Regions from separate parts of the Streptomyces sp. NPDC048270 genome, predicted to be linked through region 1. Evidence: riboswitches for the same ligand, from Rfam matches in the RefSeq annotation. Region 1 holds a riboswitch; the other holds the start of a gene.

Region 1 (15,695 bases):
TCGCTGGTCACCGCATCGCTCCTTCACCTGTCCCGTCCTGCCTGATGCGGGTGGGACGGAACAGGGGCGCAACCGGTTCCCGTCCTACTGGTCCCCGTACGCGGCGGTCGACGCGATCAGCCGCGCCGACGCCGGGGGCACGCTGATCCCGTGGATCTGCGAGGGTGCCACGCGCACCGGCCGGGGGCCCGCCTCCGCCGCCCAGTGCGGGGCCATCCGGGCGCAGTCGCCGAGCAGCCGGGCGAAGCCGGGCTGTCGCGGGCCTTCCGCGCCGCGCCTGTCGGCGGTGTACTCGGTGTACTCGGAGTAGCCGTATCCGTCGGTGTAGGTCATGAAGGCACCGTAGGCACCGCGCCGTACGTGAAGAAAGACCTACTACGGGGTAGTTTCGGCCGTTCGGCACCCGGCCGTCGACCGGGTAGTTTTGACTGTCCCCCTTGCCGCCGTCCTCCGCAGGAGCGTCACGCCGTGCGCATCGCAGTCACCGGCTCCATCGCCACCGACCACCTCATGACCTTCCCCGGCCGATTCGCCGACCAGCTGGTCGCGGACCAGCTGCACACGGTCTCCCTCTCCTTCCTCGTCGACAACCTCGACGTCCGGCGGGGCGGTGTCGGCCCGAACATCTGCTTCGGCATGGGGCAGCTCGGCAGCCGCCCGATCCTGGTCGGCGCAGCCGGCTACGACTTCGACGAGTACCGCGCCTGGCTCGACCGGCACGGCGTCGACACCGAGTCCGTCCGCATCTCCGAGGTACTGCACACCGCGCGCTTCGTGTGCACCACGGACTCCGACCACAACCAGATCGGCTCCTTCTACACGGGCGCGATGAGCGAGGCCCGCCTGATCGAGCTGAAGGCCGTCGCCGACCGGGTGGGCGGGCTCGACCTCGTCCTGATCGGCGCGGACGACCCCGAGGCGATGCTGCGCCACACAGAGGAGTGCCGGACGCGGGGGATCCCCTTCGCCGCCGACTTCTCGCAGCAGATCGCCCGGATGGACGGCGACAACATCCGCACCCTGATGGAGGGCGCGACGTACCTCTTCTCGAACGAGTACGAGAAGGGCCTCATCGAGTCCAAGTCGGGCTGGTCCGACGCGGAGATCCTGGCGAAGGTCGGCACCCGCGTGACCACGCTGGGCTCCAACGGCGTCAAGATCGAGCGGGTGGGCGAGGAGCCGATCGTCGTCGGCTGCCCGGAGGAGACCGCGAAGGTCGACCCGACGGGCGTCGGCGACGCGTTCCGCGCCGGGTTCCTCACGGGGCTGGGCTGGGGCGTCGGCCTGGAGCGCGCCGCGCAGGTCGGCTGCATGCTGGCCACGCTGGTGATCGAGACCCTGGGCACGCAGGAGTACACCCTGGCCCGCGCCCACTTCATGGAGCGCTTCACCAAGGCCTACGGCGACGAGGCCGCCACCGAGGTCAAGGCCCACCTGGCCTGACCGCAGCACGGCCCCGCCCCCTCCGAAGCCCTGCGCTCGGGGCCGGCGGGCCCACGCCTCCCGCCGCGCGGCCCCGCCTCTCCGAAGCCATGCGCTCCGGGCCGGCGGGCCCACGCCTCCCGCTGCGCGGGCCCGCCCCCTCCGAAGCCCTGCGCTTCGGGCGGCCGGGCCCGTCGCCGGGGCTCCGCCCGGACCCGTGCCTCAAACGCCGGCGAGGCTGAATTCGGGCCGGCGTCAGCCGGACCACGCGGCGCCCGACGGGCGGCAGCGGCCATATCCAGCCCCGCCGGCGTTTGAGGCGCGGGTCCGGGCGGAGCCCGGTGCCCGGCGGAGCCGGGGTCGGGACACGGGGGGCGCGCCCCATCCGGCCCGCCGGGGTTGCGGCACGGGAGCCGGGGGCGGAGCCCCAGGAGGCGGGGCGGTCAGGTCAGGCGGCGCACCGTGTAGGCGGTGCCGACCTCGCGCTCGGCTTCGCCGAGATACGCGTGGCCCCGCATGCCGCACCACGCCGGGATGTCCAGCCGGGCCACCTCGTCGTCGGAGACGACCGTGACCGTGCCCCCCACCGGCACCCGCCCGATCGCCGCGGCCAGCTCGATCACCGGCTGCGGGCACCGCAGCCCGAGCGCGTCCAGCTCCAGGGACTCCGGTGCCTGGCCGCCCTCCGGGGCCTCCCCGGCCGCCGCGACCGGCTCGGTCACACCCAGCCGCTCCCGTACCCCGGACACCGCGCCCGGCAGCACCTCCAGGAACCCGTTGACCTCCTCCGCCGTGGTCCCCGGCGGCAGGGAGACCCGTACGTTGCCCTCCGACAGCACGCCCATCGCCCGCAGCACGTGACTGGGGGTCAGTGTGGAGCTCGTGCACGAGGAGCCCGACGAGACCGAGTACCCGGCCCGGTCCAGCTCGTGCAGCAGGATCTCGCCGTCCACGTACAGGCAGGAGAACGTGACCAGGTGGGGCAGCCGGAGGTCCGGATGGCCGACCACCTCCACGTCCGGGACCAGCCGGACCACCCGCCGCCGGATCCGGTCCACCAGGATCCGCAGCCGGGCCGCCTCCGCGTCCGCCTCGGCCCGCACGGCCCGCAAGGACGCCGCCGCCGCCACGATCGCGGGAAGGTTCGCGAAGCCGGGGGAGCGGCCCGACTCCCTTTCGTCCGAGGGGTGTTGGGGGGAGAACCGGACCCCCTTGCGCACGGCCAGCAGCCCCACCCCCGGCGGCCCGCCCCACTTGTGCGCACTCCCGGCCAGCACGGACCAGGCGCCCTCCACCGGCCCCCACGGCAGCGACTGCGCCGCGTCCACCAGCAGCGGGACCCCCGCCTCCGCGCAGGCCACGGCCACCTCCGCCACCGGCTGGACCGTGCCCACCTCGTGGTTGGCGGACTGGAGGCAGGCCAGCGCGGTCGACGGGCCCAGGGCCCCCGCGTAACCGGCGGCCGTCACCGCGCCGTACCGGTCCACCGGGACCTCGGTGACCCGGCCCCCGGCGCTCTCGTGAGCCTGCGCCGCGTGGAGTACAGAACTGTGTTCGACCGCCGACACCACCAGCCCGCTCCCGGCGCGCCGGCGCCCCGCGAGGACCCCCGCGACCCCCGTGTGAACCGCGTGCGTCCCCGAAGGAGTGAACACCAGCTCGTCGGCCCGGCAGCCCACCGCGTCCGCGGCCGCCTCCCGCGCCGCGTCCAGCAGCAGCCGTGCCCGCCTGCCCTCCCGGTACAGGCGGGCGGGATCGGCCCAGCCCTCGTCCAGGGAGGCCTGCAGCGCCTGCCGGGCCACGGGGTGCAGCGGGGCGGCGGACGCGGTGTCGAAGTACGGCATACGGGCACGCTAACCGGCGACCGGGAGCGCCCGAGGTCAGGGGCCGTCATATGTCTTCCGGAGGCCGCCATTCAGGGCCACTCGCAGCATCCCCCGGACGGCGGATCCATCCCTTCGGGGGCAGTAGCGGCGCGTTGGGCACCCTCCCCGCGCGACCCCAAATAGCGTCCAGTAGGGTTTGGTCCGCATAAACATCCAAACCCCTGCCTGCGTCAGGGCCGGCGACCGACCCGAACACGGCCGCGGCCGGCCGCGCGGGCCGAGACTCTCGGGAAGGCGCTACGTGAGTCCCTACGGCTCCGACCGCTCGCCGCGGCGCCCGATGCGGCGGAAGCTGCTGCAGGCGCTGACTGCGGGCGCGGTCCTGGCGACCGCCACTGGTTGCTCGCTTAACTGGCAAGACTTTCCCCGCCTCGGAATGCCGACTCCGGTCACCGAGGAGGCGCCGCGCATCCTCTCCCTGTGGCAGGGATCCTGGGCGGCCGCGCTGATCACGGGCATCCTGGTGTGGGGCCTGATCATGTGGAGCGTCATCTTCCACCGGCGTAGCCGGACGAAGGTTGAGGTCCCCCCGCAGACCCGGTACAACATGCCCATCGAGGCGCTGTACACCGTGGTCCCGCTCATCATCGTCTCGGTGCTCTTCTACTTCACCGCGCGTGACGAGTCGAAGCTGCTCTCCCTCTCCGCCAAGCCGGCGCACACGATCAACGTGGTCGGCTTCCAGTGGAGCTGGGGCTTCAACTACATCGAGAACGTCGACGGCGACGCGGCCACCCCGAAGGCGGGCGAGGTTCCGAAGGAACTCGCCTCCATCCCGGACCGCTTCGCCAAGGACTTCCCCCAGGGCGCCGAAGGCGTCTACCAGAAGGGCGTCCCCGGCGACCGCAACGCGGACACGAACAACCCCGGGCCGACGCTGTACCTGCCCAAGGGTGAGAAGGTCCGCTTCATCCTGTCGTCGAACGACGTCATCCACTCCTTCTGGGTGGTCCCCTTCCTGTTCAAGCAGGACGTCATCCCGGGCCACACCAACGTCTTCGAGGTCACCCCGACCCAAGAAGGCACCTTCATGGGCAAGTGCGCCGAGCTCTGCGGCGTCGACCACTCCCGGATGCTCTTCAACGTCAAGGTGGTCTCGCCCGAGGAGTACCGGGCGCACCTGAAGGAGCTGGCGGAGAAGGGTCAGACCGGCTTCCTGCCGGCCGGCATCAAGCAGACCGACCCGGCCCGGAATGCGGAGACGAACAAACTGTGAGCATCCTCAACGAATCCCAGGGTGCCGCCGCAGCTGACTCGTACGAGAACGAGCTGCCGGTACGGCGCAAGCAGCCGGGCAACGTGGTCGTCAAGTGGCTCACCACCACCGACCACAAGACCATCGGCACGATGTACCTGGTCACGTCGTTCGTGTTCTTCATCATCGGCGGCGTCATGGCGCTGTTCATGCGCGCCGAGCTGGCCCGTCCGGGCACGCAGATCATGTCGAACGAGCAGTTCAACCAGGCGTTCACGATGCACGGCACGATCATGCTGCTGATGTTCGCGACGCCGCTGTTCGCCGGATTCGCGAACTGGATCATGCCGCTGCAGATCGGCGCGCCCGACGTGGCGTTCCCGCGGCTGAACATGTTCGCGTACTGGCTGTACCTCTTCGGCTCGACCATCGCGGTGGCCGGTTTCGCCACGCCGAACGGCGCGGCCGACTTCGGTTGGTTCGCCTACTCCCCGCTGTCGGACGCCGTCCGCTCGCCGGGCATCGGCGCCGACATGTGGATCATGGGTCTGGCCTTCTCCGGCTTCGGCACGATCCTCGGCTCGGTCAACTTCATCACCACGATCATCTGCATGCGCGCTCCCGGCATGACGATGTTCCGCATGCCGATCTTCACCTGGAACGTTCTGCTGACCGGTGTCCTGGTCCTGCTCGCCTTCCCGGTGCTGGCCGCCGCGCTCTTCGCGCTGGAGGCGGACCGCAAGTTCGGCGCGCACGTCTTCGACTCGGCCAACGGCGGCGCCTTGCTGTGGCAGCACCTCTTCTGGTTCTTCGGACACCCAGAGGTGTACATCATCGCCCTGCCGTTCTTCGGAATCATTTCCGAAGTGATCCCGGTCTTCTCCCGCAAGCCGATGTTCGGTTACATCGGCCTGATCGGCGCGACGATCGCGATCGCCGGCCTCTCGGTGACGGTGTGGGCCCACCACATGTACGTCACCGGCGGTGTGCTGCTGCCGTTCTTCTCCTTCATGACCTTCCTGATCGCGGTACCGACCGGTGTGAAGTTCTTCAACTGGATCGGCACCATGTGGAAGGGCTCGCTGTCCTTCGAGACACCGATGCTCTGGGCCGTCGGCTTCCTGATCACCTTCACCTTCGGTGGTCTGACCGGCGTCATCCTGGCCTCGCCCCCGATGGACTTCCACGTCTCCGACTCGTACTTCGTCGTCGCGCACTTCCACTACGTGATCTTCGGCACCGTGGTCTTCGCGATGTTCTCCGGCTTCCACTTCTGGTGGCCGAAGTTCACGGGCAAGATGCTGGACGAGCGTCTGGGCAAGATCACCTTCTGGACGCTGTTCATCGGCTTCCACGGCACCTTCCTGGTGCAGCACTGGCTGGGCGCCGAGGGCATGCCGCGCCGTTACGCGGACTACCTCGCCGCCGACGGGTTCACCGCGCTGAACACGATCTCGACGATCAGCTCGTTCCTGCTCGGCCTGTCGATGCTGCCCTTCATGTACAACGTCTGGAAGACGGCGAAGTACGGGAAGAAGATCGAGGTCGACGACCCGTGGGGCTACGGGCGTTCGCTCGAATGGGCGACGTCTTGCCCGCCGCCGCGGCACAACTTCCTCACCCTGCCGCGGATCCGTTCCGAGTCCCCGGCGTTCGACCTGCACCACCCGGAGATCGCGGCCCTCGACCACCTCGAGGACCACCCCGGTGCGAAGGTCGTCACCAGCGGCAAGGAGGCCGGCAAGTGAAGATCCAGGGCAAGATGTTCCTCTGGCTCTCCTTCTTCGTTCTGATCATGGCCGTCGTGTACGGCGTGTGGTCGAAGGAGCCCGTAGGCACCACCGCGCTGTTCCTGACCTTCGGTCTGACGGTCATGATCGGCTACTACCTGGCCTTCACGGCCAAGCGCGTCGACGAGATGGCCCAGGACAACCTGGAGGCCGACGTCGCCGACGAGGCCGGCGAGCTGGGGTTCTTCGCCCCGCACAGCTGGCAGCCGCTCTCGCTGGCGATCGGTGGCGCGCTCGCGTTCATGGGCGTCATCTTCGGCTGGTGGCTCATGTACTTCTCGGCCCCGATCATCCTGATCGGCCTGTGGGGCTGGGTGTACGAGTACTACCGCGGTGAGAACCAGAACCAGTAGCGAGACCCGTGACACGCAGTGAACCTGGGGCCCGGACACCTCTTCGGAGGAGTCCGGGCCCCTCGTTTGCAGTCACTCCGCGCGCCCTAATTGTCATATCTTCATAGCGTTGGCTCCATGAAGCACTCACCGCGTCTTTGGACGGTACTCAGCTGCTCCCTGCTGGTCGCGTCCCTCGGGGCCGGCGCCACCGCATGCGGGTCCGGCGACAACCCGCTGTCAGCCCGCCCGTACGACGCGGGCGGGCACGTCGCCTTCAACCAGGCCGCCGGCAGCCGGCCGGTGGACCCCGACAAGCCCCTCGAAGTCACGACGAAGGGGGGTGAGGCACGGATCACCGACGTCACCGTCGTGGACACCCACGGACGCCGCCTGGCGGGCGAACTCTCCGCCAAGGGCGACCGCTGGCACAACACGGTGTCCATGGCCGCGGGTGTCCGCTACACGATCACCGTCAGCACCGAGAACGCCGAGGGCGCTCCAGGGCAGCGCACGCTCACGTTCGAGACCACCCCGGCCAAAGGTGTCCTGAAGGTCGAATTCGGGCCGGAGGAAGGCAAATACGGCGTCGGACAGCCCCTCACGGCCGACCTCAGCGAGCCCGTCAAGGACAAGGCCGCCCGCGGCGTCATCGAAAGGGGCCTCCTCGTCAGCGCCCCCGCCGGCGTCGAGGGCGCCTGGCACTGGGTCGACGACAAGAAGCTCCACTACCGGCCCAAGGAGTACTGGCCCGCCAACACGGAGATCTCCGTACGGAGCAACCTGGAGGGCGTCCGGATCCAGGACCACCTCTACGGAGCCGCGGCCAAGCCGCTGAAGCTGGAGATCGGCGACCGCGTCGAGGTCACCACCGACGCCGCCTCGCACTGGATGACCTTCAAGCGCAACGGAGAAGTGATCAATTCCATTCCGATCACCACCGGCAAGCCCGGCTTCTCCACCCGCAACGGCATCAAGGTGGTGCTCGGCAAGCAGTACTTCGTCCGGATGCGCGGCGACTCCGTCGGCATCGGCGGCAGCGAGTACTACAACCTGCCCGTCTACTACGCCACTCGCGTCACCTGGAGTGGTGAATACGTCCACGCCGCGCCCTGGTCCATCGGCTCGCACGGCTATGCGAACGTCAGCCACGGCTGCACCGGCATGAGCACCGGCAACGCCGCCTGGTTCTACGAGAACATCACCGAGGGCGACCTCGTCGAAGTGATCAACAGCATCGGCGACGACATGGACATCTTCGGCAACGGCTTCGGCGACTGGAACATGGACTGGAAGGACTGGCGCCAGGGCAGCGCCCTGCTCAAGGGCACCCAGGAAGGCCGCAGCCCCGTCGACCAGGCCCGCCTGCGCCCCACCGTCTGACCCCGGCCCGCCGCCGGGCCCACGGAACCCGTGGGCCCGCGGACGCCCTGTCAGGCGGCCGAGGAGGACAGCCGGGACCGCAGCAGGGCCGCCAGCGCGTCCGCGAACTCCACCGGGTCCACCGGAAGGGTCACGGCGGCGTCCGCGCGGCTCCAGGTGGCCAGCCAGGCGTCCTGGGGGCGCCCCATCAGCAACAGCACCGGCGGACACCGGAAGATCTCGTCCTTGATCTGCCGGCACACGCCCATGCCCCCGGCCGGAACCGCCTCGCCGTCCAGCACGCAGACGTCCACGCCGCCCGCGTCCAGCTCCGTCAGGACCGCCGGCAGCGTCGCGCACTCCAGGAACTCCACCGGCGGCAGGTCCGCGGCCGGCCTGCGCCCTGCCGCCAGCCGCACCTGCTCCCGGGTGCCCGCGTCGTCGCTGTAGACCAGAACCCGCGCAGTCGCCCGCATTTCGTTCCTCCACGTGTCACGTGAATCACGTTGATGTTGCGCGGGATGCTACTCCTCCCGATGCGCTGTCGACATCCGTTCGGACACCCTCGCAGGAGACGCTCATTGGCTCATCTGATGGGCCGTTCGGGCCTTGCACACGCCCCGGACACTCCGAACGGCACCCCCCGGGGTGAGGGCGGGATAAGCGACCGACATAATGTCGGTCGTGGCGACAGCAACGACAGTAGATACCGGGCACGCGCACCCGACGGTCAACAGGCCGAACCTCGTCAGCGTCGGAACCATCATCTGGTTGAGTTCCGAGCTGATGTTCTTCGCGGCCCTCTTCGCGATGTACTTCACCCTGCGATCCGTGACAGGCGCCGAGTACTGGACAGAACAGGCGTCGAGCCTGAACCTGCCCTTCTCGGCGACGAACACGACGATCCTGGTGCTCTCCTCGCTCACCTGCCAGCTCGGCGTATTCGCCGCCGAGCGCGGTGACGTGAAGAAGCTCCGGACGTGGTTCATCATCACGTTCGTCATGGGTGCGATCTTCATTGGCGGCCAGGTGTTCGAGTACACCGAGCTGGTCAAGCACGAGGGCATGAGCCTCTCGTCCGGTCCGTACGGCTCGGTCTTCTACCTGACCACCGGGTTCCACGGTCTGCACGTGACGGGCGGTCTCATCGCCTTCCTGCTGGTCCTCGGCCGGACGTACGCGGCCAAGAGGTTCACCCACGAACAGGCCACGTCGGCCATCGTCGTGTCCTACTACTGGCACTTCGTCGATGTCGTCTGGATCGGCCTCTTCGCCACGATCTACCTGATCAAGTAGCGAACACGTCACCGGGCCCGACCCGGCACTCCATCCAGAAACACCGACGCAGAAGATCCTGACACCGGGGTAATCCGTGAAAAAGCTCTCCGCACGACGACGCCATCCGCTGGCGGCGGTCGTCGTTCTACTCCTCGCGCTGGCGGCCACTGGGGGGCTGTACGCCGCCTTCGCCCCCGCGGGCAAGGCGCAGGCCGATGAAACCGCCCAGTCCCTCGCCATCGAGGAGGGCAAGAAGCTCTACGCCGTGGGTTGCGCAAGCTGCCACGGAACCGGCGGTCAGGGTTCCTCTGACGGCCCGAGCCTGGTCGGCGTCGGCTCCGCGGCCGTCGACTTCCAGGTGAGCACGGGCCGCATGCCCGCCCAGCAGCCCGGCGCCCAGGTGCCGAAGAAGCCCAACATCTACTCGCAGGCGCAGATCGACCAGCTGGCGGCGTACATCGCCTCCCTCGGTGCCGGTCCGATCACGCCGACCGAGAAGCAGTACGACCCGGCGGGTGCCGACATCGCCAACGGTGGTGAGCTGTTCCGCAACAACTGCGCGCAGTGCCACAACTTCACCGGCGAGGGCGGCGCACTGACGAACGGCAAGTACGCCCCCAACCTTGAGGACGTCTCGCCGAAGCACATCTACGAGGCCATGCTGACCGGCCCGCAGAACATGCCCTCCTTCCCGGACAGCACCATGCCGGAGAAGCAGAAGAAGGACATCATCGCGTACCTCGAGAACGTCAACGGCGAGAAGTCCACCAGCCCCGGTGGCCTCAAGCTCGGCGGCCTCGGTCCCGTTTCCGAGGGTCTGTTCGGCTGGATCTTCGGTCTGGGTGCGCTGATCGCTGTTGCCGTCTGGGTCGCGGCCCACACCGCTAAGGCCAAGAAGTCATGAGTCAAGACATTCCCGAAGAGAAGCACCTGCCGAGCGAGCAGGGCGACGCGCACCACGGTGCCGTGGCGGTGGCGGACGACCCGTTCGCCGACCCGGGCCTGCCGGTCCACAAGCCGCGCATCCAGGACATCGACGAGCGGGCGGCAAAGCGCTCCGAGCGCACCGTCGCGATGCTGTTCACGCTGTCGATGCTGGCCACGGTGGCCTTCATCGCCTCCTACGTGATCTTCCCGGTCGACAAGATCGTGTACATCTTCCCGATCGGGAAGGTGAGCGCGCTCAACTTCGCGCTGGGCATGACCCTGGGTGCGGCGCTGTTCTGCATCGGCGCGGGCGCGGTCCACTGGGCCCGCACCCTGATGTCCGACGTGGAGGTCGCCGCCGAGCGCCACGAGATCGCCGCTCCGCCGGAGGTCAAGGCGCAGGTCCTGCAGGACTTCCGCGACGGTGCGCAGGAGTCGGGCATCGCCCGCCGCCCGCTGATCCGCAACACGATGCTGGGCGCGCTGGCCATGCTGCCGCTCTCCGCCGTGATGATCATGCGCGACCTGGGCCCGCTGCCCGAGGACAAGCTGCGCAAGACCCTGTGGGCCAAGGGCAAGCTGCTCATCAACGACAACACGAACGAGCCGCTGCGTCCCGAGGACGTGCTGGTCGGTTCGCTGACCTTCGCCAGGCCGGAAGGCCTGGACGAGCACCAGCACGACTTCCAGGTCCAGATCGCCAAGGCCGCCCTGATGATCGTCCGCATCCAGCCGGACGACATCAAGGACAAGCAGGAGCTGGAGTGGTCCCACGACGGGATCGTGGCCTACTCCAAGATCTGCACCCACGTCGGCTGCCCGATCAGCCTGTACGAGCAGCAGACGCACCACGTGCTCTGCCCGTGCCACCAGTCCACTTTCGACCTCTCCGACGGCGCCCGTGTCATCTTCGGCCCGGCCGGTCACGCGCTTCCGCAGCTGCGGATCGGTGTCAATGACGAAGGCTTCCTCGAAGCGCTCGGCGACTTCGAAGAGCCCGTCGGTCCTGCATTCTGGGAGCGCGGATGAGCACTGCGACCACTGACACCAAGGCGCGCAAAGCGCCCGCCGGCGAGCGCGTGGCCGACTGGGCGGACGGCCGCCTGGGCATCTACGGCCTGGCCAAGGCCAACATGCGCAAGATCTTCCCGGACCACTGGTCCTTCATGCTGGGTGAGATCTGCCTCTACAGCTTCATCATCATCATCCTCACGGGTGTGTACCTGACGCTGTTCTTCCACCCGAGCATGAACGAGGTCGTCTACCACGGCTCGTACGTGCCCATGCAGGGCGTCATGATGTCCGAGGCCTTCGCCTCGACCCTGGACATCAGCTTCGACGTCCGCGGCGGCCTGCTGATCCGCCAGATCCACCACTGGGCCGCGCTGATCTTCGTCGCGGCGATGATCGTGCACATGATGCGCGTCTTCTTCACCGGCGCGTTCCGCAAGCCGCGCGAGGTCAACTGGATCTTCGGCTTCCTGCTGCTGTTCCTCGGCATGTTCACCGGTTTCACCGGTTACTCGCTGCCGGACGACCTGCTGTCGGGTACCGGTGTCCGCTTCATGCAGGGCGCCATCCTGTCCGTCCCGGTCGTCGGCACGTACCTGTCGATGTTCCTGTTCGGCGGGGAGTTCCCGGGCGGCGACTTCGTCGCGCGGTTCTACTCGGTGCACATCCTGCTGCTGCCCGGCATCATGATGGGCCTGCTGGTGGCCCACCTGATCCTGGTCTTCTACCACAAGCACACCCAGTTCCCCGGCCCCGGCAAGACGAACAACAACGTCGTCGGCATGCCGCTGCTGCCGGTCTACATGGCCAAGGCCGGAGGCTTCTTCTTCCTGGTCTTCGGTGTCATCTCGGCCATCGCGGCGATCGCCACGATCAACCCGATCTGGGCACTCGGCCCGTACCGCCCGGACCACGTGTCCACCGGTGCGCAGCCCGACTGGTACATGGGTATGCCGGAAGGCCTGATCCGTGCCATGCCCGGCTGGGAGATCAACCTGTGGGGCCACACGCTCGTCCTGGGCGTGTTCATCCCGCTGCTGCTCTTCCCGCTGGTGCTGTGCTCGATCGCCGTCTGGCCGTTCATCGAGTCCTGGGTCACCGGTGACAAGCGCGAGCACCACCTGCTGGACCGCCCGCGCAACGTCCCGACCCGTACGGCCTTCGGTGTCGCCTGGATCGCGGAGTACATCGTCCTGCTGATCGGCGGTGGAAACGACATGTTCGCGCAGTACTTCCACCTCTCGATCAACTCGATCACCTGGTTCGTCCGGATCGGCTTCTTCGTCGTCCCGGTCCTCGCCTTCATCGCCACCAAGCGGATCTGCCTCGGCCTCCAGCGCCGGGACCGGGACAAGGTGCTGCACGGTCGCGAGACCGGCATCATCAAGCGCCTGCCGCACGGTGAGTTCGTCGAGGTCCACGAGCCGCTCTCGCAGGACAAGCTGCACACGCTCACCTCGTACACGCAGTACCAGCCGATCGAGGTCGGCCCGACGGTCGACGAGAACGGCGTCGAGCGCAAGGTGAGGCTCAGCGAGAAGCTGCGCGCGAAGCTCAGCAAGGGCTTCTACGCCGAGAACAACCAGATTCCGAAGCCCACGGTGGAGGAGTACAAGGAGATCCAGAGCGGCCACGGCCACCACTGATCCCGTTTGAGGGACTGGTTCCGGTCAGTCCCGGTGTCGCCACGGCGAGAGCCCCGTCCAGTGTCTGGACGGGGCTCTTCGCCGTCCCCGGGGCTGGATAGGCTGAAGCCCTTCCCATTCGACGTGGGCCCCCGCACCGGCGGGCCACGACAGCAGGAGCGGACCATGAACGTTGCGACCCCGGCAGGCGGCGACAGCGTGGCGGCCCGCGGCTGGCCGGGCGTTCTCGACGCCCTGCTCAGCGGCCGGGACCTGAGTGCCGAGGACACCGCCTGGGCCATGGACCGGATCATGCGCGGGGAGGCCACCGACGCCCAGATCGCCGGCTTCGTGGTCGCGCTGCGGGCCAAGGGGGAGACGGTCGCCGAGATCAACGGCCTGGTCCGGGCCATGTACGCGCACGCCAACCTCATCGAGGTGCCCGGCCGGACGGTGGACATCGTCGGCACCGGCGGCGACGGGGCCAAGACGGTGAACATCTCCACCATGTCGGCGATCGTCGTGGCCGGTACGGGCGCCAAGGTGGTCAAGCACGGCAACCGGGCCGCGTCCTCCGCGAGCGGCTCCTCGGACGTGCTGGAGAAGCTCGGCGTCAACCTGGACCTCACCCCCGCCCGGGTGGCGCAGGTCGTCGAGGAAGCCGGCATCACCTTCTGCTTCGCCGTGAAGTTCCACCCGGCGCTGCGGCACGTCGCCGCGGCCCGCAAGGAGCTGGGCATCCGCACCACCTTCAACTTCCTGGGCCCGCTGACCAACCCCGCACAGGTCCGCGCACAGGCCACGGGCGTCGCGGACCCCCGGGTGGCTCCGATCGTGGCCGGCGTGCTCGCCGAGCGCGGCTCCTCCGCGCTCGTCTTCCGCGGCGACGACGGGCTGGACGAGCTGACCACCACGGCCACCTCGCGGGTGTGGTGGGTCCGCGACGGCAAGGTCTCCGAGCAGCCCTTCGACCCCCGGGACGTCGGGATCCCGCTGGTCGACGTGTCGGCGCTGCGCGGCGCCGACGCCTCGTTCAACGCCGACGTCGCCCGCCGTCTGCTGGCCGGCGAGACCGGCCCGGTCCGCGAGGCGGTCCTGCTGAACTCGGCGGCGGCCCTGGTCGCGCTGGACCCGGGCACGGGCACGCTGGAGGAGCAGATCGCGGCGGGCATCGCCCGGGCGGCGGAGTCGATCGACTCGGGCGCGGCCCGCGCGGCGCTCGAGCGGTGGGTGGCCGCCAGCAACGCCTGAGCCACCGCCGCGCGTTTTCGGCCACGGCCCCGGTCCGCATCGTGGACCGGGGTCTTGCGCGCGGGGGATCTTGTGGCAGGATGCTGACCAGGTCACGAGTGACAGCGTTTAGGCCCCGGCTTGCTGTCCGGCAACCCTCCTTCCGTGGCGGGGTGCCCCGGGTGATGACCAGGCCGTAGGCAGCGAGGTCTACGGCAAGCGCGGATCCCTCGACACCAGGGGTCCTGGTCTCTCGAGGAGCGTTTTCCGTGAGCAAGCGAATGCGATAGGGCGACTCCGCCCCTCTTCCACCCTCGGACCAGGGCTGCTTCCGCGTACCCCCGTCCGGTTCCGAGGACTTCCCGTACCCCTGAGCACGGCGCCGCGCCGTAGCCGCGTACGGGCACACCGAAGCCATTCACCCCTGCCTGCCGGGAGATTCCGCCATGTCCGCATCCCTGAACGCCGCCGTCGCCACCTCCGTCGCCTCCGCCTCCGCCTCCGCTTCCGCCTCCGCCGAGAACCCCGCCTGTGCCGAGCCGCTGGCGGTCCTCGGCCGGGACGTCACCGTCCCGCTCGTCACCGGCGGCGAGGTCACCTACGCGGCCCTCGACTACGCGGCCAGCGCCCCGGCGCTCCAGCGGGTCTGGGACGACGTGGCCGCGTACGCCCCGTACTACGGCAGCGTCCACCGCGGCGCCGGCTACCTCTCGCAGCTCTCCACCGACCTCTTCGAGCAGAGCCGGGCCACGGTCGCTGAGTTCCTCGACTGCCGCCCCGCCGACCAGGTGGTCTTCACCCGGTCCACCACCGACTCCCTCAACCTGCTCGCGGCCGTCCTCCCGGCCGGCTGCCAGGTCTTCGTCTTCGAGACCGAGCACCACGCCTCGCTCCTGCCGTGGACGGACGCGCAGGTCACCTACCTCAACGCGCCCCGCACCCCGGACGAGGCCGTCGCCACGCTGGAGCGGGCGCTCGCCGACCGCGAGCCGTACGGCCCGGCGCTGGTCTGTGTCACCGGCGCGTCCAACGTCACCGGTGAGCTGTGGCCGGTCAAGGAGCTCGCCGCGGCCGCGCACGCCCACGGCGCGCGGATCGTCCTGGACGCCGCCCAGCTCGCCCCGCACCACCCCGTCTCGGTCCGGGACCTGGACGTGGACTGGGTCGCCTTCTCCGGGCACAAGCTGTACGCCCCCTTCGGCTCGGGCGTGCTCGCCGGGCGCGCGGACTGGCTCCAGGAGGCCGAGCCGTACCTCGCGGGCGGCGGCGCCTCCCGCAAGGTCGCCCGGCGGGCGGACGGCGGTGTGGACGTCGAGTGGCACACCACGGCCGCCCGCCACGAGGCCGGCTCCCCGAACGTCATCGGCGTCTACTCCATCGCCTCGGCCTGCCGCGCCCTGCAGGAAGCCGGGTTCGACGCCCTCGTGGCCCGCGAGCGCCACCTCATCGCCAAGGTCCGCGAGGGGCTGGCCGATGTCCCGGCGGTCCGGGTCCTCTCGCTCTTCGGCGACGACGCCCCGCGGGTCGGCGTCATCTCCTTCGTGGTGGACGGCTGGAACAGCTCCCACTTCGCGGCCGCCCTGTCCGCCGAGTACGGCATCGGCGTCCGCGACGGCCTGTTCTGCGCCCACCCGCTG
Region 2 (15,695 bases), on a different contig from region 1:
GCTCCGAACGCTAATCCCGCCTCCCCGTACGCACATCGGGCGTTGGTCCGAGTCGCGTCCCCGCCCCTTGCCCTAGGCCTCGGGCGTATCGTTTGCTCTCGGGAACGAAGGGGGTGGCGCTCTCCGTCGCCACCGCCCGCGCCGCGCTCATATTCATCTCATGTGACTTGAGTCACAGAGAGCAAGATTTGTTGACCCTGTGTACCTGCCGCACAGCTCACTGTGATTCAGTGGACGGGACACCGCAACGAAACGCCGATGACAAACCTGGAGTTGCTGTCGAGGTCTCGGGGAGAGCGAGCAATGGAGACCGAGTCGGAGCCGTACGTCCGTCTTGCGACCCTGCGGCAGCTGCACCGGGTGGTGGCCGAGCTCAATACGGCCCGGAGCCTGGCGGACACTCTGCAGACCGTCGTGGACGGCATCGTCGTGGGCCTCGGCTACGAACTCGCCTGTGTCAACCTCGTACGCCCTGACGGCGATCTCGTCGTCGCCGCCTTCGCCGGCGACCCCGCCGCGGAAGCCCTCATCACCGGCCGCGTCGGCTCCCGCGCCTCCTGGGAGCGCCGCCTGACGATGGGTGAGAACTGGGACGGGCTGCGCTTCATCCCGCACACCGAGGGCTGGGTCCTCATGGAGGACGACGTCCCCCAGTGGCACACCGACGGCCCCGAACCGCGGTTCGAGGACGAGTGGCACCCCGAGGACCGGCTCTATGCACCCATGTATGCGTCCGGCGGGGAACTTCTGGGTGTCATTTCGGTGGACAGACCGCGCAACGGGCGCCGGCCCGGCGCCTGGGGGCGTGAAGCGCTCCAGATGTACGCCTTCCAGGCGGCCATTGCGATCAGCAATGCCCGGCTCCGCGCGAACATGCAGCGGGCCCTGGTCCGCCTCGAGCGCGAGCAGCAGGCGCTGCGCGCCAGCGAGGAGTCCTTCCGGCAGGCCTTCGAGTACGCGCCCAGCGGCATGGCCATCGCCGAGATGGGCGGGGACCAGCACGGCCGGCTGCTGCGGACCAACGACGCGCTGTGCCGGCTGCTGGGCCGCCCGGCCTCCGTCCTGCGCCGCTACTCCTTCTCCGACCTGGTCCACCCCGAGGACATCGGGACCCTGCTGCGGACCTCCGCCGAGGGCGGGCGCGCCGAGCTGCGCCTGGGCCGGCGCGACGGCACGTATGTATGGGTCTCGCTGCGCAACTCCGTGGTCGCCGACGCCGCCGACGGGCCGCGGTTCCTGCTCACGCACGTCGAGGACATCGAGGAGCGCAAGCGCCACGAGCTCCAGCTCGCCCACCGGGCCAGCCACGACTCGCTGACCGGCCTGCCCAACAGCGCCGAGCTGCGGGCCCGGCTCGCCGCCCGGCTGTGCCGCAGACCACAGTCCGTACGGGCCACCGCGGTCGAGGCCCTGGACGCCGCCTACGAGGGGCGCGACGCGCACGAGGTGCGGGTCGGTGCGGGTGGTGGTGAGCACGGCTTTCGCCCCGACGCCCCCGGCCCGGGCCCCGGCCCGGGGCACGATCCCGCGCACGGCTCGGGCTACGGCCCCGGCCCCGACCGGTACGGCGCGACCGATTCCTACGAGTTCCCCGGGGCCCTGCCCGCCCAGGCGGACGGCCCCTACGACCACCACGTGCACACGGTGGCGCCCGCGAGCGACGTCGACGACGGGACGAAGGGGCTCGCGGTGCTCTTCTGCGACCTCGACGGCTTCAAGTCGATCAACGACCGGTTCGGGCACCACACGGGTGACGCGGTTCTCATCGAAGTGGCCCGGCGGCTGACGACGGGCGTCAGGGACGGTGACACCGTCGCTCGGCTGGGTGGTGACGAATTCGTCGTCCTCGCCGACGGGCTCGGTGCCGCGGACGCCGCGGATCTCGCCGTCAGGCTGCGCAACGCGATCATCCCGCCGATCCGCGTGGACGGCCGCGGGGTCCGTGTCGGGGCCAGTTTCGGCATCGGCTGGGCCAGCTGCGGCATGTCCGCGGACGAGGTGCTGCGCTCCGCCGACCAGCGCATGTACATCGAGAAAAGGTCCCGCTCCAAGGCCCACCGCAGGGCCGGCTGAGGCGATCGGCCGCCCGTGGGTGCACGTGTTCGGGGTAGGCTCCCGGGGGTCGAAAGGAGTGACCTGCGATGACGACGCCCGCGAACAACGGCCCGCACGGTGGGGCGAACAAGCCCGAGGACGACGATCCGTTCGGCTATCTCTACGCGGACGGCCAGGCCGCCGGAGCCACACCGCCCGGTCAGGGCGGCGGATACGGCTACCCCGGCCCGACGGGCGGCGGTCAGCCGGGTGCACAGCCGGGCGTTCCGCGAACCTCGCACCACCAGGTGCGCACGGTCGGCGACCGACGCAACGGCGGCGGCCAGCGCGGCCCGGTGCCCCAGCAGCCGGGTCCCGGCCAGCAGCCTCCCTACCAGGCGCAGTACCAGGCTCCCGAGGCACTCCAGGCGGGCGGTTACGGCGTCCCGCCGCAGCAGCAGCCCCCGCAGCACCAGACGCAGACGATCTCGCACTCCGGCGGGCACGGCGGCCATGGCGGCCACGGTGGCGGCAGCGGCGGCGGCTCGAGCCGCAAGGGCCTGCTGATCGCGGCCGTCGCGGTGGTCGGCGCGGTCGTGATCGGCATCGGCGCGGCCCTGGCGTTCGGCGACAAGGGCGAGGACAAGGCCGGCGACACCGCGGGGACGGGCCAGCAGTCGGCCGCCCCGCAGAACCCGTCCTCCCCGCCCCCGAGCGCCGCACAGCCCTCGGAGGCCCCGCTTCCGAAGGCCGATTTCGCGGGCGCCGGGATGTCCCTCACGGGCGGCGCGATGCTGCAGAACACCGTGCCGGGTGCCAAGAGCGCCGGCGGCCAGTACGTGGGCGGCCTGAACGCGCTCGGCGCGGCGGCGACGTGGACGCTCGACGTGCCGAAGACCGGCGGCTACAAGCTGAAGATGACCTACGGGGTGCCGGGCAAGGACGCCAACACCACGCTGACCGTCAACGGCGAGGCGCAGAGCCGTCCGGTCAACATGAAGAACTTCTCCAAGGCCGCCGAGGGCGACTGGGCCAAGGGCTGGACCAACACGTACTCGATCGTCCAGCTCAAGCAGGGCTCGAACACGATCAAGATCTCGTGTGAGACGGGCAACCAGTGCGACGTGGTCCTCGACCAGCTGTGGCTCGAGAAGGAGTAGGGCCCTAGTCGGCCCGCGTGACCTTCACCGACCCCCGTACCTCCTCGTAGGTGCGGGGGTCGAACTCTCCCGCCGCCGGGGCGTGCACCGTGGCCGCCGACAGGGCGACCGCGCGGGTCAGCCGCTCCGGCCAGTCCAGGCCCTCGGCCAGGGCCGACAGCAGCCCGGCCACGGCGGAGTCGCCGGCTCCGGTGGGGTTGCCGGCCAGGGCGCGCGGCGGGGCGGCCCGCCAGGCGCCCTCGGGGGTGGCGGCCAGCAGGCCGTCCGGACCGAGCGAGGTGACCACGGCGTGGGCGCCCCGGCGGCGGGCGTCGCGGGTGGCGGGCAGCGGCTCGCGCGAGCCGGTCAGCTCGGCGAGCTCGGCGGCGTTCGGCTTGATGATCTCGGGGCGGGCGGCGACCCCGCGGCGCAGGGCCTCGCCGCTGGTGTCCAGCAGGACCGGGACCCCGGCGGCGCGGGCGGCCCGTACGAGCACCGCGTACGCGCCGACCGGCACGCCGGGCGGCAGGCTGCCGCACAGGGCCACGGCGCGGGCCCCGGCCGCCAGCAGCTCCTCGTACCGCTCCAGGAAGCGGGACCACTCCGCGGCCGTGATCAGCGGGCCCGGCTCGTTGAACTGCGTGGTGTCGCCGGAGGCCTCGTCGACCACGGCGACGGTGCGCCGGGTGGTGCCCGCGCAGGGGACCAGCGCGTCCACCACGCCGGGGGACCGCTCGAGCAGTCCCCGTACGACGGCGCCGACCGGCCCGCCCGTGAAGCCCGTCGCGGTCACCTCGTGGCCGAGGGCGGCCAGCACCCGGGCCACGTTGACCCCCTTGCCGCCGGGGCGCTCGGAGACGTCGGCGACCCGGTGCGAGGCGTGCGGGAGCAGCCGCGGCACGCGGTAGGTGACGTCGAGCGCGGTGTTGAGCGTGACGGTCAGGATCATTGGGCTCCCCCGGGTCTGTTGCTGCCGGGATCATGCCAAAGAGAAAGCGGTCGGCCCAGTCCTGCGGGCCGACCGCTTGCCGTCTACAGCCGGTTGGCCGTCAGACACCCCGCTGTACGGGCGGGCTGACGATCCATTCGCCGCGCCGCATGACGCCCCGGACGTCGAACTCGGCGTCCAGGACGACGAGGTCGGCGTACTTGCCGGGCTCCAGCGAGCCGATCTCGTCGTAGAGCCCGATCAGCTTGGCCGGGTTGGCGGAGATCGCCTGGACCACGGACTCCACGGGCAGCTTGTCGACGGTGACCGAGCGCTTGAAGGCGGTGTCCAGGGTCAGCGTCGAGCCGGCGATGGAGCCGCCCTCGACGAGCCGGGCCACGCCGTCCTTGACCTCGACCTCCAGCGGGCCCAGGTGGTAGGTCCCGTCGCCGAAGCCGGCCGCGTCCATCGCGTCGGTGATCAGGGCCACGCGGTGCGCGCCGGCGTGGTGGAAGGCGAGTTCCAGCGCCGCCGGGTGCAGGTGGGTGCCGTCGTTGATCAGCTCGACGGTGATCCGCTCGTCCTCCAGCAGCGCCGCGATCGGGCCGGGTTCGCGGTGCGCGAGGCCCGGCATCGCGTTGAAGAGGTGGGTGGCCACGGTGGCGCCCGCGTCGATGGCGGCGCGCGTCTGCTCGTACGTGGCGTCCGTGTGCCCGATCGCGGCGATGACGCCGTGCTCGGCCAGCAGCCGTACGGAGTCCAGGCCGCCCGGGAGTTCGGTGGCGAGGGTGAACATGCGGGCGGAGCCGTGCGCGGCGTCGATCAGCTTGCGGACCTCGGCCGGGTCGGGGTCGCGGAGCAGGTCGGCCTTGTGGGCGCCCTTGCGGCAGGCGTTGATGAACGGGCCCTCGAAGTGGATGCCCGCGATCTCGCCCTGCTGGGTGAGTTCGGCGAGCAGTCCGGCGCGGCGGGCCAGTTCGTCCAGGTCTCCGGTGACGGTGGAGGCGACCAGGGTGGTGGTGCCGTGCTCGCGGTGGGTGCGGACGCCCTTGAGGACCTCCTCGGCGGTGCCGGAGGTGAAGGAGGCGCCGCCGCCTCCGTGGTTGTGCATGTCGACGAAGCCGGGGACGATCCAGTGCCCGGCCAGGTCGACGACCCGCGCGCCCTCCGGGGCACTGCCGGCGATGCGGTCGCCGTCGACGATGACCCTGCCGTTGGCCACGGTTCCGGTGGGCAGCACCACCCTGGCGCCGGAGAGAACAGTGCTGTGCGCGCTTCCGGACATCAGGCAGGTACCTCCGTGGCGAGTAGGTCCCAGGCGAGCAGCCCTGCGCCCAGGCATCCGGCGGTGTCCCCGAGGGCCGCCGGAACGATGTGGGGCAGCCGCTGGAACGTCACGCGCTCCTCGACGGCCGCCCGTAGGGGTGTGAACAAGGTTTCCCCCGCCTCCGCCAGCCCGCCACCGATGATCAGAGTGCTCGGGTCCAGCAGGGTGATCGCGGTGACCAGGCCGTCGGCGAGGGCGGCGATGGCGGCCAGCCACACCTCGCGGGCGCGTGCGTCCCCGGATTCGACGGCCTTGGCGCAGTCAGCCGCATCAGCCTCGGGTTCGCCGCTGGCGGCGGCCCAGGCGCGGGAGACGGCGGAGGCGGAGGCGAGCGTCTCCAGGCAGCCGTACTGGCCGCAGCCGCAGGCGGGGCCGCCGGGGCGGACCACGATGTGGCCGATCTCGCCCGCGTAGCCGTGCGCCCCGGCCTCGATGCGGCCGGCGATGCCGATGGCCCCGGCGATGCCGGTGCCCAGCGGTACGAAGAGGAAGCGGTCGGCGCCCCGGCCCGCGCCGATGCGCCCCTCGGCGAGGCCGCCCGTGCGCACGTCGTGGCCGAGGGCCACCGGGATGCCGCCGAGCCGGCTGCTGAGCAGGTCCCGCATGGGTACGTCGCGCCAGCCCAGGTTGGCCGCGTAGACGGCGATGCCGTTCTCGGCGTCGACGATGCCGGGGACGGCGACTCCGGCGGCCGAGGCGGCCTGTCCGCAGCGCTCCCGGCCGATGTCGAGCAGCTCGGCGGCGAAGTCCTGGATCGTCTCGACGACGGCGTCGGCGCCCCGCTCGCGGCCGGTGGCGCGGCGCGCCTCGTGCAGCAGGGTGCCGTCGGCGGCGACCAGGGCGGCCTTCATCCCGGTGCCGCCCACATCGAGGGCGATGACGTGTTTCACGGGTTTCACGGGGGACAGTCTCGCGTGCTTCACGGGGAAAGGTCTAGTCCATTGAGGGGATTTGTTGAGTGGCCATACAAATTCGGGACCAAGGATGTGGACCAGCGGCCAAAGTGGTGTAGACCTTACGTGGATCGTACGTACAACTAGGGGTGGACGAGAACTGTGAACCGCCGATACCTGCGCCTGGCCGCGTCCGGCGCCGCACTGTGCCTGACGGCCGTGACACTGACCGGCTGCGGCGCCGTCGGCGGACTCACCGGGGACAACGAGGTGACCCTGCGGGTCGTGGCGGCCGAGTACGGGGACAATCCGCAGAACTCGTCGGCCACCTACTGGAAGACGCTCGCCGAGGACTTCGAGAAGACCAACCCGGGGATCAACGTCGAGGTCAGCGTCTACTCCTGGTCCGAGGTCGACGCCAAGGTCGCCGAGATGGTCAAGGCGGGCAAGGCCCCCGACATCGCGCAGATCGGCGCCTACGCCGACTACGCGGAGGCGGGCAAGCTCTACACCGCGGACGAGCTGCTCTCCGTGAAGACCGAGGCCGACTTCCTCGGGCCGCTCGCCGACGCCGGCAAGGTCAAGCGGATCCAGTACGGCCTGCCCTTCGTGGCCAGCACCCGGCTGCTCTTCTACAACGAGAAGCTGCTGGCCGATGCCGGGGTCATCCCCAAGGACGCCAAGAACGGCTGGCAGCCCAAGAGCTGGACCGAGCTGGAGGCGGCCGCGAAGAAGCTCAAGGGCGCGGGCGTCCCCACCCCCTTCGCGCTGCCGCTGGGCCGCGAGGAGGCCCAGGCCGAGACGATGATGTGGATGCTGGCGGGCGGCGGCGGCTACACCGACAACGAAGAGCAGTACTCGATCGACTCCACCGAGAACGTCAAGGCGCTGGAGTTCCTCCGGGACAAGATGGTCGGCCAGGGCCTGACCGGGTCCGTCGAGCCCGGCAAGCTGGACCGGCAGGCGGCCTTCGACGCCTTCACGAGGGGCGAGGTCGGCATGCTCAACGGGCACCCGACGCTGATCAAGCAGGCGGCGGGCAAGGGCGTGAAGTTCGGCATGGTCACCATGCCCACCGCCGACGGCACCGAGCACTCGGCGATGGGCGTCGCCGACTGGGTGATGGCCTTCAAGAACGGCCACCGCAAGGAGTCCGGGAAGTTCCTGGACCACCTCTACGAGGCGAAGAACGTGACCGCCTTCACCGGCATGTACGACCTGCTCCCGGTCACCACCACCGGCTACCGGGCCGCCCAGGCCGGGGCCGCGGGCGGGACCGCCCCGCAGCTGAAGACCTTCCTGGACGCCCTGCCGTCCTCGCGGCTCTACCCGGTGGGCAAGAAGTCCTGGGCGGGCGTCAGCGAGGACATCAAGCAGAACATCGGCAAGACCGTCGAGCCGGGCGGGCAGCCGGTGAAGGTGCTGGAGGAGATCGCGACGAAGGCACGAGCGGCCGACCCGCGCTGAGCCGGGCCGGGGCGGGCCGGGGGTGGGGCCCGGCCGGGGCGGGCCGGGCCGGTGTCGGTGGGCGGCGTTAATCTGGCGGTATGACGGACGACGGGCGGCTGACGGCCACGGAGGCCGCGGTGCTCGCGTACGAGGGACGCACCTGGCCCGGGCCGGGGGCCAAGGAGCGGGCGATACGGGAAGGGCTGGGGATGACCCCGGTCCGCTACTACCAGCTGCTCAACGTGCTGATGGACGATCCCCGCGCGCTGGCCCACGCCCCGGGCACCGTCAACCGCCTGCGCCGCATCCGCGAGGCCCAGCGGGCCAGGCGGTAGCCGGGCCCCGCCCGGACCGCCCTGCGCGGACCGCGACGTGGCCCGCGCCATAGCCGTGGTCGGGCGGGCCCGTTAGGGTCGTCCATATGGGGAGCCATCCGCACGACTTGCCGATGCCCGTCACCGCAGCGGGACGCGAGGGCCTGGAAGCCCTGCTCCGCGCGCCCGGCCGTTCCGTGGTCGCGCTGGACTTCGACGGCACGCTTGCCGAGATCGTTCCCGACCCGGACCAGGCACGGGCCCATCCCGGAGCCGTACCCGCCCTGGCCGCGCTGGCCCCCGAGGTGGCCTCCGTCGCGGTGATCACGGGCCGGCCGGCGGGCGTCGCCGTCCGCTACGGGGGCTTCGCCGGGGTCCCCGGACTGGAACACCTCGTCGTCCTCGGCCACTACGGGGCCGAGCGCTGGGACGCCGTCAGCGGGATCGTGCACGCCCCCGCGGAGCACCCCGGGGTGGCGGCGGTCCGGGCCGAACTGCCCGGCTTCCTGGACTCCATCGGCGCCTGGCAGGGCACCTGGATCGAGGAGAAGGGCCGGGCGCTGGCCGTGCACACGCGGCGCGCCGCGGACCCGGAGGCGGCCTTCGCGGCCCTGCGCGAACCGCTGGCCGAGCTGGCGGCGCGGCACGGGCTGATGGTGGAGCCGGGCCGGGCGGTCCTGGAGCTGCGGCCCCCGGGGATGGACAAGGGCGTCGCCCTCACGGAGTTCCTGGCGGAGACGGGCGCGGAGGCGGTGCTGTACGCGGGCGACGACCTCGGCGACCTGGCCGCGTACTCGGCGGTCGAGAAGCGGCGGGCCGACGGGTTGCCGGGGTTGCTGGTGTGCAGTGGCTCCGCGGAGGTGCCGGAGCTGGCTTCGCGGGCCGATGTGGTTCTGCCCGGGCCTGGTGCGGTCGTCGCCTTCCTCGCCGCCTTGGCCGCGGCCGCAGCGACCTGACCCGGCCGGGCCAGCCCCAGCCGGGCCGCGGCCGCAGCGACCTGACCCGGCCGGGCCAGACCCAGCCTCCGGCACCTCGCCGCCGCCCCGCCGCTGTCGGGGGCCCGGCCCCCGCGCCTCAAACGCCGGCGGGGCTAGGTTTGGCTTCGGTTGGGCTGGTGCGGCGCCGTTGTCGGGGGCGCTGCCCCCGAGCCCCCGCGCCTCAAACGCCGGCGGGGCTGACTTTGGCTTCGGCTGGTCTGGTTGGCCTTGGTGGGGCTGTGATGCGGGCGGCGGGACAATCCAGCCTCGCCGGCGTTTGAGGCGCGGGGTCTGGGGCGGAGCCCCAGGAGGTTGGGCCGGAGCCGGGGATCCGCAGGCGGACCCGGAGGGGCGGAGCCCCCCAGGGGGCCCGGCCGTGGCGCCGCCGGCCGGGCCCGGGCTTTGGGGGGCGAGGCTGCCGCAGGTCAGGGCCGCAAGGCTGCGAGTTGGGCTTCGAACCAGGCCGTGGGGGGAAGGGCCGTCGCCGACGCGGCCAGCCGCTTCGTGCGTTCCGCCCGCTCCGGCTCCGGCATGGCCAGCGCAGCGTGCAGCGCCGCGGCCGTCTCCGTGACGTCGTACGGGTTCACCGTCAGCGCGTCGCCCCGCAGCTCCTCGTACGCCCCCGCCCCCCGCGACAGCACCAGCGCGCACCCCGCCTCCGACACCACCGGGATCTCCTTCGCCACCAGGTTCATCCCGTCCCGCACGGGGTTCACCAGCGCCACGTCCGCCATCCGGTAGGCCGCCAGCGACCGCGCGAAGTCGTCCTGCACGGACACCAGCACCGGCTGCCAGTCCGCCGTCCCGAACTCCTCGTTCACCTCCGCCGCCAGCTCCCGCACCGCCTGCGTGTAGTCCCGGTACACCTTCAGGTCCTGCCGCGACGGATAGGCGGACGCCAGGTGCACCACCCGGCCCCGCCACTCGGGGTGCTCGGACAGCAGCTCCCGGTACGCCAGCAGGCCCCGCAGGATGTTCTTCGACAGCTCCGTCCGGTCCACCCGGACGATCGCCTTGCGGTCCCCGACCTCCGCCCGCAGCTGCGCCAGCTTGTCGTCCACCTCCGGCCGGTGCGCCAGCGCCCGCAGCTCGTCCGCGTCCACGCCCAGCGGGAACACCGCCGCGTTCCCCCGGCCCGCGCCGTCCAGGAAGGCCGACGCCCAGGCCCCGGTGTGGAAACCCACCACGTCCGCCCCGAGCATCCCGTCGAGCAGCTGCTCCCGGACGTCGTCCGGGAGCATGGACAGGTACTCCTTCGACGCCCACGGCGTGTGCGTGAAGTGCGCGATCCGCAGGTCCGGCCGCAGGGCGCGCAGCGCGCCCGGGACCAGTGCCAGGTGGTAGTCCTGCACCAGGACGGCCGCGCCCTGCGCCGCCTCCTCGGCCAGCGCCTGCGCGAAGGCCTCGTTGTAGGCGACGTACGACGCCCACTGCCGCCGGAACCGCGCGTCGAAGACGGGCTCGCGCGGGACGTCGTACAGGTGGTGGTGGGTGAACCACAGCACCGAGTTCGCGATGCCGTTGTACGCGTCGTCGTACACCGTGGGATCGATGTCCAGCATCCGGACGCCCGGTTCCGAGACGCCCCGGCGGACCGCCTCCCGGTCCGCGTCCGACAGTGCCGCGCAGATCCACAGCGCGTCCGGCTGCCGCGCCAGCGCCGCGGAGAGGCCGGAGACGAGGCCGCCCCCGCCGCGCCGGGCGCTGAGCGTGCCGTCCGTGTCGAGGGCGTACGAGAGCGGGCCGCGGTTCGCGGCGACGAGTACCTGTGATGCAGCCATGTCGCGAACCTAGCCCGACCTGGCCTCGCGCAAACTTCCGAAGCCGTCAGGCCGCGTGCCGCCGGGTGTACTCCTCGACCTCCCGCATCGGCGGCCGCTCCTCGGTGTCCACCGGGTACGTGCGCGGCACGAAGCCCTCCGGCCCGCGCTCGAACTGCGTCAGCTCCGGCCGTACGAGGTGGCCGCGCGAGAGCCGCAGCTGCGCGGTGCGGTAGATCGCCGCGGCCATCCGGCCCAGCGCCTGCCCGTCCTGGTGGCGGTGCAGCCGTACGCCCACGTCCACCTGGGCCAGTGCGTCCAGCCCGACCGTGTGCAGCGCGTCGACCAGCAGGCCCAGCTCGACCCCGTACCCGACGGGGAAGGGCAGCCGCTCCAGCAGGGAGCGGCGCACGGCGTACTCGCCGCCCAGCGGCTGGACGAAGCCGGCCAGCTGCGGCCAGTGCAGGTTGAGCAGCGGGCGGGCGACCAGCTCCGTGACCCGCCCGCCCTGGCCCGGCGCATCCCCGAGCGGGCGGTCGTACATGGCCTTGACGAACTGCACGTCCGGCTCGGTCAGCAGCGGTCCCACGATCCCGGAGACGAAGGCGGCCGAGAAGTCCCGCAGATCGGCGTCGACGAAGCAGACGACGTCCCCGGTGGTGGCCAGCAGGGAGCGCCACAGCACCTCGCCCTTGCCGGGCAGGGCCGGGATCCGCGGCAGGATGTCGTCCCGGTGGACCACGTGCGCACCGGCCTTCGCCGCGACCTCGGCCGTAGCGTCGCTGGAGCCCGAGTCGATCACGACCAGCTCGTCCACCAGCGGGACCGGCAGCCCCTCGACCAGCTCCCGGCGGATCACCTCGACGATCGCGCCGACCGTCGCCTCCTCGTCGAGTGCCGGCAGCACCACGCTGACCGTGGTCCCAGCTGCCCGTTTGCGGTCCAGCAACTGGTCGAGCGGTCGGTCGGCGGCGGACCAGGAGCGGTCGGCCAGCCAGCGCTCCACCTCTTCCAGCACTCTGAGCACTCCCTGCGGCTTGGTCGGATTGACCGAAAAGTGATCCATCTCGCGGTTCGGACGCCTGTCTCAAGCGCCCGGACCTTCGGTTACAGTCTTGAACAACGCGCAGGACCGCCGCATGCCGGGGGGCCTCGCGTACAAACGCACCGGCGCGCCACAGAGCGCGTGTGCCGGTGCCATACCGCTCATCCAGAGGGGCAGAGGGACACGGCCCGTTGAAGCCCCGGCAACCCTCCAGTCGGTTCTCGCGATGCGATACGCATCCTGCGGGGCCCCGGCTAGGGAAGGTGCCAATTCCGTCTCATGGCGAAGTGCGCCATGGGGAAGATGAGGAGAAAGGGCCTCGCCATCATGGCTGCACAGACTGCCTCCACCTCTGTCGATCTCGGACCTGCCACCGCGCTTTCCTGTCGCGAGTGCGGTACCCGTTTCGAACTCGGTCCCCTCTTCGCCTGTGCGGAGTGCTTCGGACCTCTGGAAGTCGCCTACGACCTCCCCACCGGCGATCCGGCCGCCCTGCGCGCGGCGATCGAGGCCGGCCCGAACAACATCTGGCGCTACGCGCCGCTGCTGCCGGTCCCCGCGGACGTGGCCTCCAAGCCCAGCCTGAACCCGGGCTTCACCAAGCTCGTGGACGCGGCCAACCTGGCCAAGGAGCTCGGCGTCACCGGCAAGCTCTACGTCAAGGACGACTCCGGCAATCCGACGCACTCCTTCAAGGACCGCGTCGTGGCCATCGCCGTCGAGGCCGCCCGCGCCTTCGGCTTCACCACCCTGTCCTGCTCCTCCACCGGCAACCTGGCCGGCGCCGTCGGCGCCGCGGCCGCCCGGGCCGGCTTCCGCTCCTGCGTGTTCATCCCGCACGACCTGGAGCAGGGCAAGGTCGTCATGGCCGGTGTGTACGGCGGCGACCTCGTCGGCATCGAGGGCAACTACGACGACGTGAACCGCTTCTGCTCCGAGCTCATCGGCGACCCGCTGGGCGAGGGCTGGGGCTTCGTCAACGTCAACCTGCGCCCGTACTACGGCGAGGGCTCCAAGACCCTGGCGTACGAGATCTGCGAGCAGCTCGGCTGGCAGCTGCCCGACCAGATCGTGATCCCGATCGCGTCCGGCTCGCAGCTGACGAAGATCGACAAGGGTCTGCAGGAGCTGATCAAGCTCGGCCTCGTCGAGGACAAGCCGTACAAGATCTTCGGCGCCCAGGCCGAGGGCTGCTCCCCGGTCTCCGCCGCCTTCAAGGCCGGCCACGACGTGGTCCGCCCGCAGAAGCCGAACACCATCGCCAAGTCGCTGGCCATCGGCAACCCGGCGGACGGCCCGTACGTGCTGGACATCGCGCGGCGCACCGGCGGCTTCGTCGAGGACGTCAACGACGAGCAGGTCGTCGAGGCCATCAAGATCCTCGCGCAGACCGAGGGCATCTTCGCCGAGACCGCGGGCGGCGTGACCGTCGGCGTCACGAAGAAGCTCATCGAGAACGGGCAGCTCGACCCGGCGCTGACCACCGTCGTCCTGAACACCGGAGACGGCCTCAAGACCCTGGAGGCGGTCGCCGCGGACAGCGGCCAGACCGCCACCATCCGCCCGAGCCTGGACGCGTTCCGCGCCGCCGGCCTGGCCTGACCCCCACTCCCGCACGACCGGAAAGGCAGTAGCGCCATGAGCGTCAACGTCCGCATCCCCACCATCCTGCGCACCTACACCGGCGGTCAGGCCGAGGTCCCGGCCGAGGGGGCCACCCTGGCCGAGGTCATCGAGTCCCTGGAGAAGAGCCACCCGGGCATCGCCGCGCGCGTCCTGGACGACCAGGGCAAGCTGCGCCGCTTCGTCAACGTCTACGTGAACGACGACGACGTGCGCTTCGAGGGCGGGCTGCAGGCCGCGACGCCGGACGGGGCGGGCGTCTCGATCATTCCGGCCGTAGCCGGAGGCTGACTCCCCGGCACGGCCTGCCGCTGACACGCGAAACCGTAATTACCCCCTCCGTTAATAAGCGGAGGGGGTAATTCTGTTTGATTGCGCGCGGTAGAGTTGGGGAAGTCCCCTCCGCTGCTCTTGCCCGCCGCATATGAACGGGTCGCGTCAGGGTCGACATCGGGTCAATGTGCAAGTGAGGTATGGGGCTTTGGCGAGATATGCCGGGCCCGAGTTGCCCTGGAATATGCCAGATTTTCACTCTATTTCTGTGTTTCCCCGTGTCCAGAATTCTCGTCGGATTGACCTGTTGCAGACAGCACCGGCGCGGATACATTCAGCCTCGGTCGACGCGTTCCGACGCAAGTGATGACCCGGGATCGCGAAGTGCGTTCCTGCGCAAGGGCCAGTAATAGGGGAGTTAGGCATGGCTCAGGGCACCGTCAAGTGGTTCAACGCGGAGAAGGGCTACGGCTTCATCGCGGTCGACGGTGGTGCGGATGTGTTCGTCCACTACAGCGCCATCCAGATGGACGGGTACCGCACCCTTGAAGAGGGTCAGCGGGTCGAGTTCGAGATCTCGCAGGGCCAGAAGGGTCCGCAGGCGGACATGGTCAAGCTCGCACTCGGCTAGTCCCGGCGCGATCGACCGCCCACGCGTACAGGAGGGGCCCACATCCCGGACACGGGATGTGGGCCCCTCGCGTGTCTGCGGTGTGTTCACTGGGGTGTTCCCCCAAGCCGCTTGCACTCGCGGGGGTCGAGTGCTAATCATTGGCGTTAGCACTCTCCTGGTGAGAGTGCTACTGAACAAGGACCGGGTCGGTGAGGCCCGCAGGGTCCGGCGGGAAGGAACCGCCGGGCACGCAGGCCGTCCGTCGCGGGCGCGGGCGCGGTCCTGGAGCAATCCACCGCTGTCCGGGAGGACCACTTCAGATGGCCAAGATCATTGCGTTCGACGAGGAGGCCCGCCGCGGTCTCGAGCGTGGGATGAACCAGCTCGCCGACGCCGTCAAGGTCACCCTTGGCCCCAAGGGTCGCAACGTCGTCCTTGAGAAGAAGTGGGGCGCCCCCACGATCACCAACGATGGTGTCTCCATCGCCAAGGAGATCGAGCTCGAGGACCCGTACGAGAAGATCGGCGCCGAGCTGGTCAAGGAAGTCGCCAAGAAGACGGACGACGTCGCCGGCGACGGTACGACCACCGCCACCGTGCTCGCCCAGGCGCTCGTCCGCGAGGGCCTGCGCAACGTGGCCGCCGGCGCCAACCCGATGGCCCTCAAGCGTGGCATCGAGAAGGCCGTCGAGGCCGTCTCGGGCGCCCTGCTCGAGCAGGCGAAGGATGTCGAGACCAAGGAGCAGATCGCTTCCACGGCCTCCATCTCCGCCGCCGACACCCAGATCGGCGAGCTCATCGCCGAGGCCATGGACAAGGTCGGCAAGGAAGGCGTCATCACCGTCGAGGAGTCGCAGACCTTCGGTCTCGAGCTCGAGCTCACCGAGGGCATGCGCTTCGACAAGGGCTACATCTCGGCGTACTTCGCCACCGACATGGAGCGTATGGAGGCGTCGCTCGACGACCCGTACATCCTGATCGTCAACTCCAAGATCGGCTCGGTCAAGGACCTGCTGCCGCTCCTGGAGAAGGTCATGCAGTCCGGCAAGCCGCTGCTGATCATCGCCGAGGACGTCGAGGGCGAGGCCCTGTCGACCCTGGTCGTCAACAAGATCCGCGGCACCTTCAAGTCCGTCGCCGTCAAGGCCCCGGGCTTCGGCGACCGCCGCAAGGCCATGCTCGGCGACATCGCCATCCTCACCGGTGGCACGGTCATCTCCGAGGAGGTCGGCCTCAAGCTGGAGAACGCCGGTCTCGACCTGCTCGGCCGCGCCCGCAAGGTCGTCATCACCAAGGACGAGACCACCATCGTCGACGGTG

The links. A riboswitch is a leader RNA that binds a small molecule or an ion and turns the genes downstream of it on or off. The one in region 1 is predicted to bind S-adenosylmethionine.
Region 2: linked by a shared signal. The riboswitch ahead of thrC (threonine synthase) and the one ahead of AB0D66_RS29990 (aminotransferase class V-fold PLP-dependent enzyme) in region 1 are both predicted to bind S-adenosylmethionine.

The regions. Positions count from the first base shown of each region.
Region 1 covers NZ_JBEZLV010000049.1:19,064-34,758, forward strand. Annotated here, with positions in the region: gene AB0D66_RS29920 (hypothetical protein) at 1-11, opposite strand, end outside; gene AB0D66_RS29925 (hypothetical protein) at 85-333, opposite strand; gene AB0D66_RS29930 (carbohydrate kinase family protein) at 469-1,443, shown strand; gene AB0D66_RS29935 (aminotransferase class V-fold PLP-dependent enzyme) at 1,866-3,266, opposite strand; gene coxB (cytochrome c oxidase subunit II) at 3,550-4,524, shown strand; gene ctaD (cytochrome c oxidase subunit I) at 4,521-6,251, shown strand; gene AB0D66_RS29950 (cytochrome c oxidase subunit 4) at 6,248-6,646, shown strand; gene AB0D66_RS29955 (Ig-like domain-containing protein) at 6,764-8,008, shown strand; gene AB0D66_RS29960 (hypothetical protein) at 8,059-8,463, opposite strand; gene AB0D66_RS29965 (heme-copper oxidase subunit III) at 8,663-9,283, shown strand; gene AB0D66_RS29970 (c-type cytochrome) at 9,360-10,169, shown strand; gene AB0D66_RS29975 (Rieske 2Fe-2S domain-containing protein) at 10,166-11,221, shown strand; gene AB0D66_RS29980 (ubiquinol-cytochrome c reductase cytochrome b subunit) at 11,218-12,849, shown strand; gene trpD (anthranilate phosphoribosyltransferase) at 13,015-14,079, shown strand; SAM riboswitch class IV at 14,170-14,286, shown strand; gene AB0D66_RS29990 (aminotransferase class V-fold PLP-dependent enzyme) at 14,505-15,695, shown strand, end outside.
Region 2 covers NZ_JBEZLV010000027.1:79,838-95,532, reverse strand. Annotated here, with positions in the region: gene cdgB (diguanylate cyclase CdgB) at 304-2,073, shown strand; gene AB0D66_RS23670 (CBM35 domain-containing protein) at 2,142-3,194, shown strand; gene AB0D66_RS23665 (1-phosphofructokinase family hexose kinase) at 3,199-4,122, opposite strand; gene nagA (N-acetylglucosamine-6-phosphate deacetylase) at 4,223-5,386, opposite strand; gene AB0D66_RS23655 (ROK family protein) at 5,386-6,318, opposite strand; gene AB0D66_RS23650 (extracellular solute-binding protein) at 6,484-7,788, shown strand; gene AB0D66_RS23645 (DUF3263 domain-containing protein) at 7,869-8,105, shown strand; gene otsB (trehalose-phosphatase) at 8,192-9,040, shown strand; gene AB0D66_RS23635 (trehalose-6-phosphate synthase) at 9,487-10,842, opposite strand; gene AB0D66_RS23630 (glucosyl-3-phosphoglycerate synthase) at 10,889-11,839, opposite strand; SAM riboswitch class I at 12,025-12,176, shown strand; gene thrC (threonine synthase) at 12,194-13,468, shown strand; gene AB0D66_RS23620 (MoaD/ThiS family protein) at 13,505-13,780, shown strand; gene AB0D66_RS23615 (cold-shock protein) at 14,187-14,393, shown strand; gene groL (chaperonin GroEL) at 14,696-15,695, shown strand, end outside.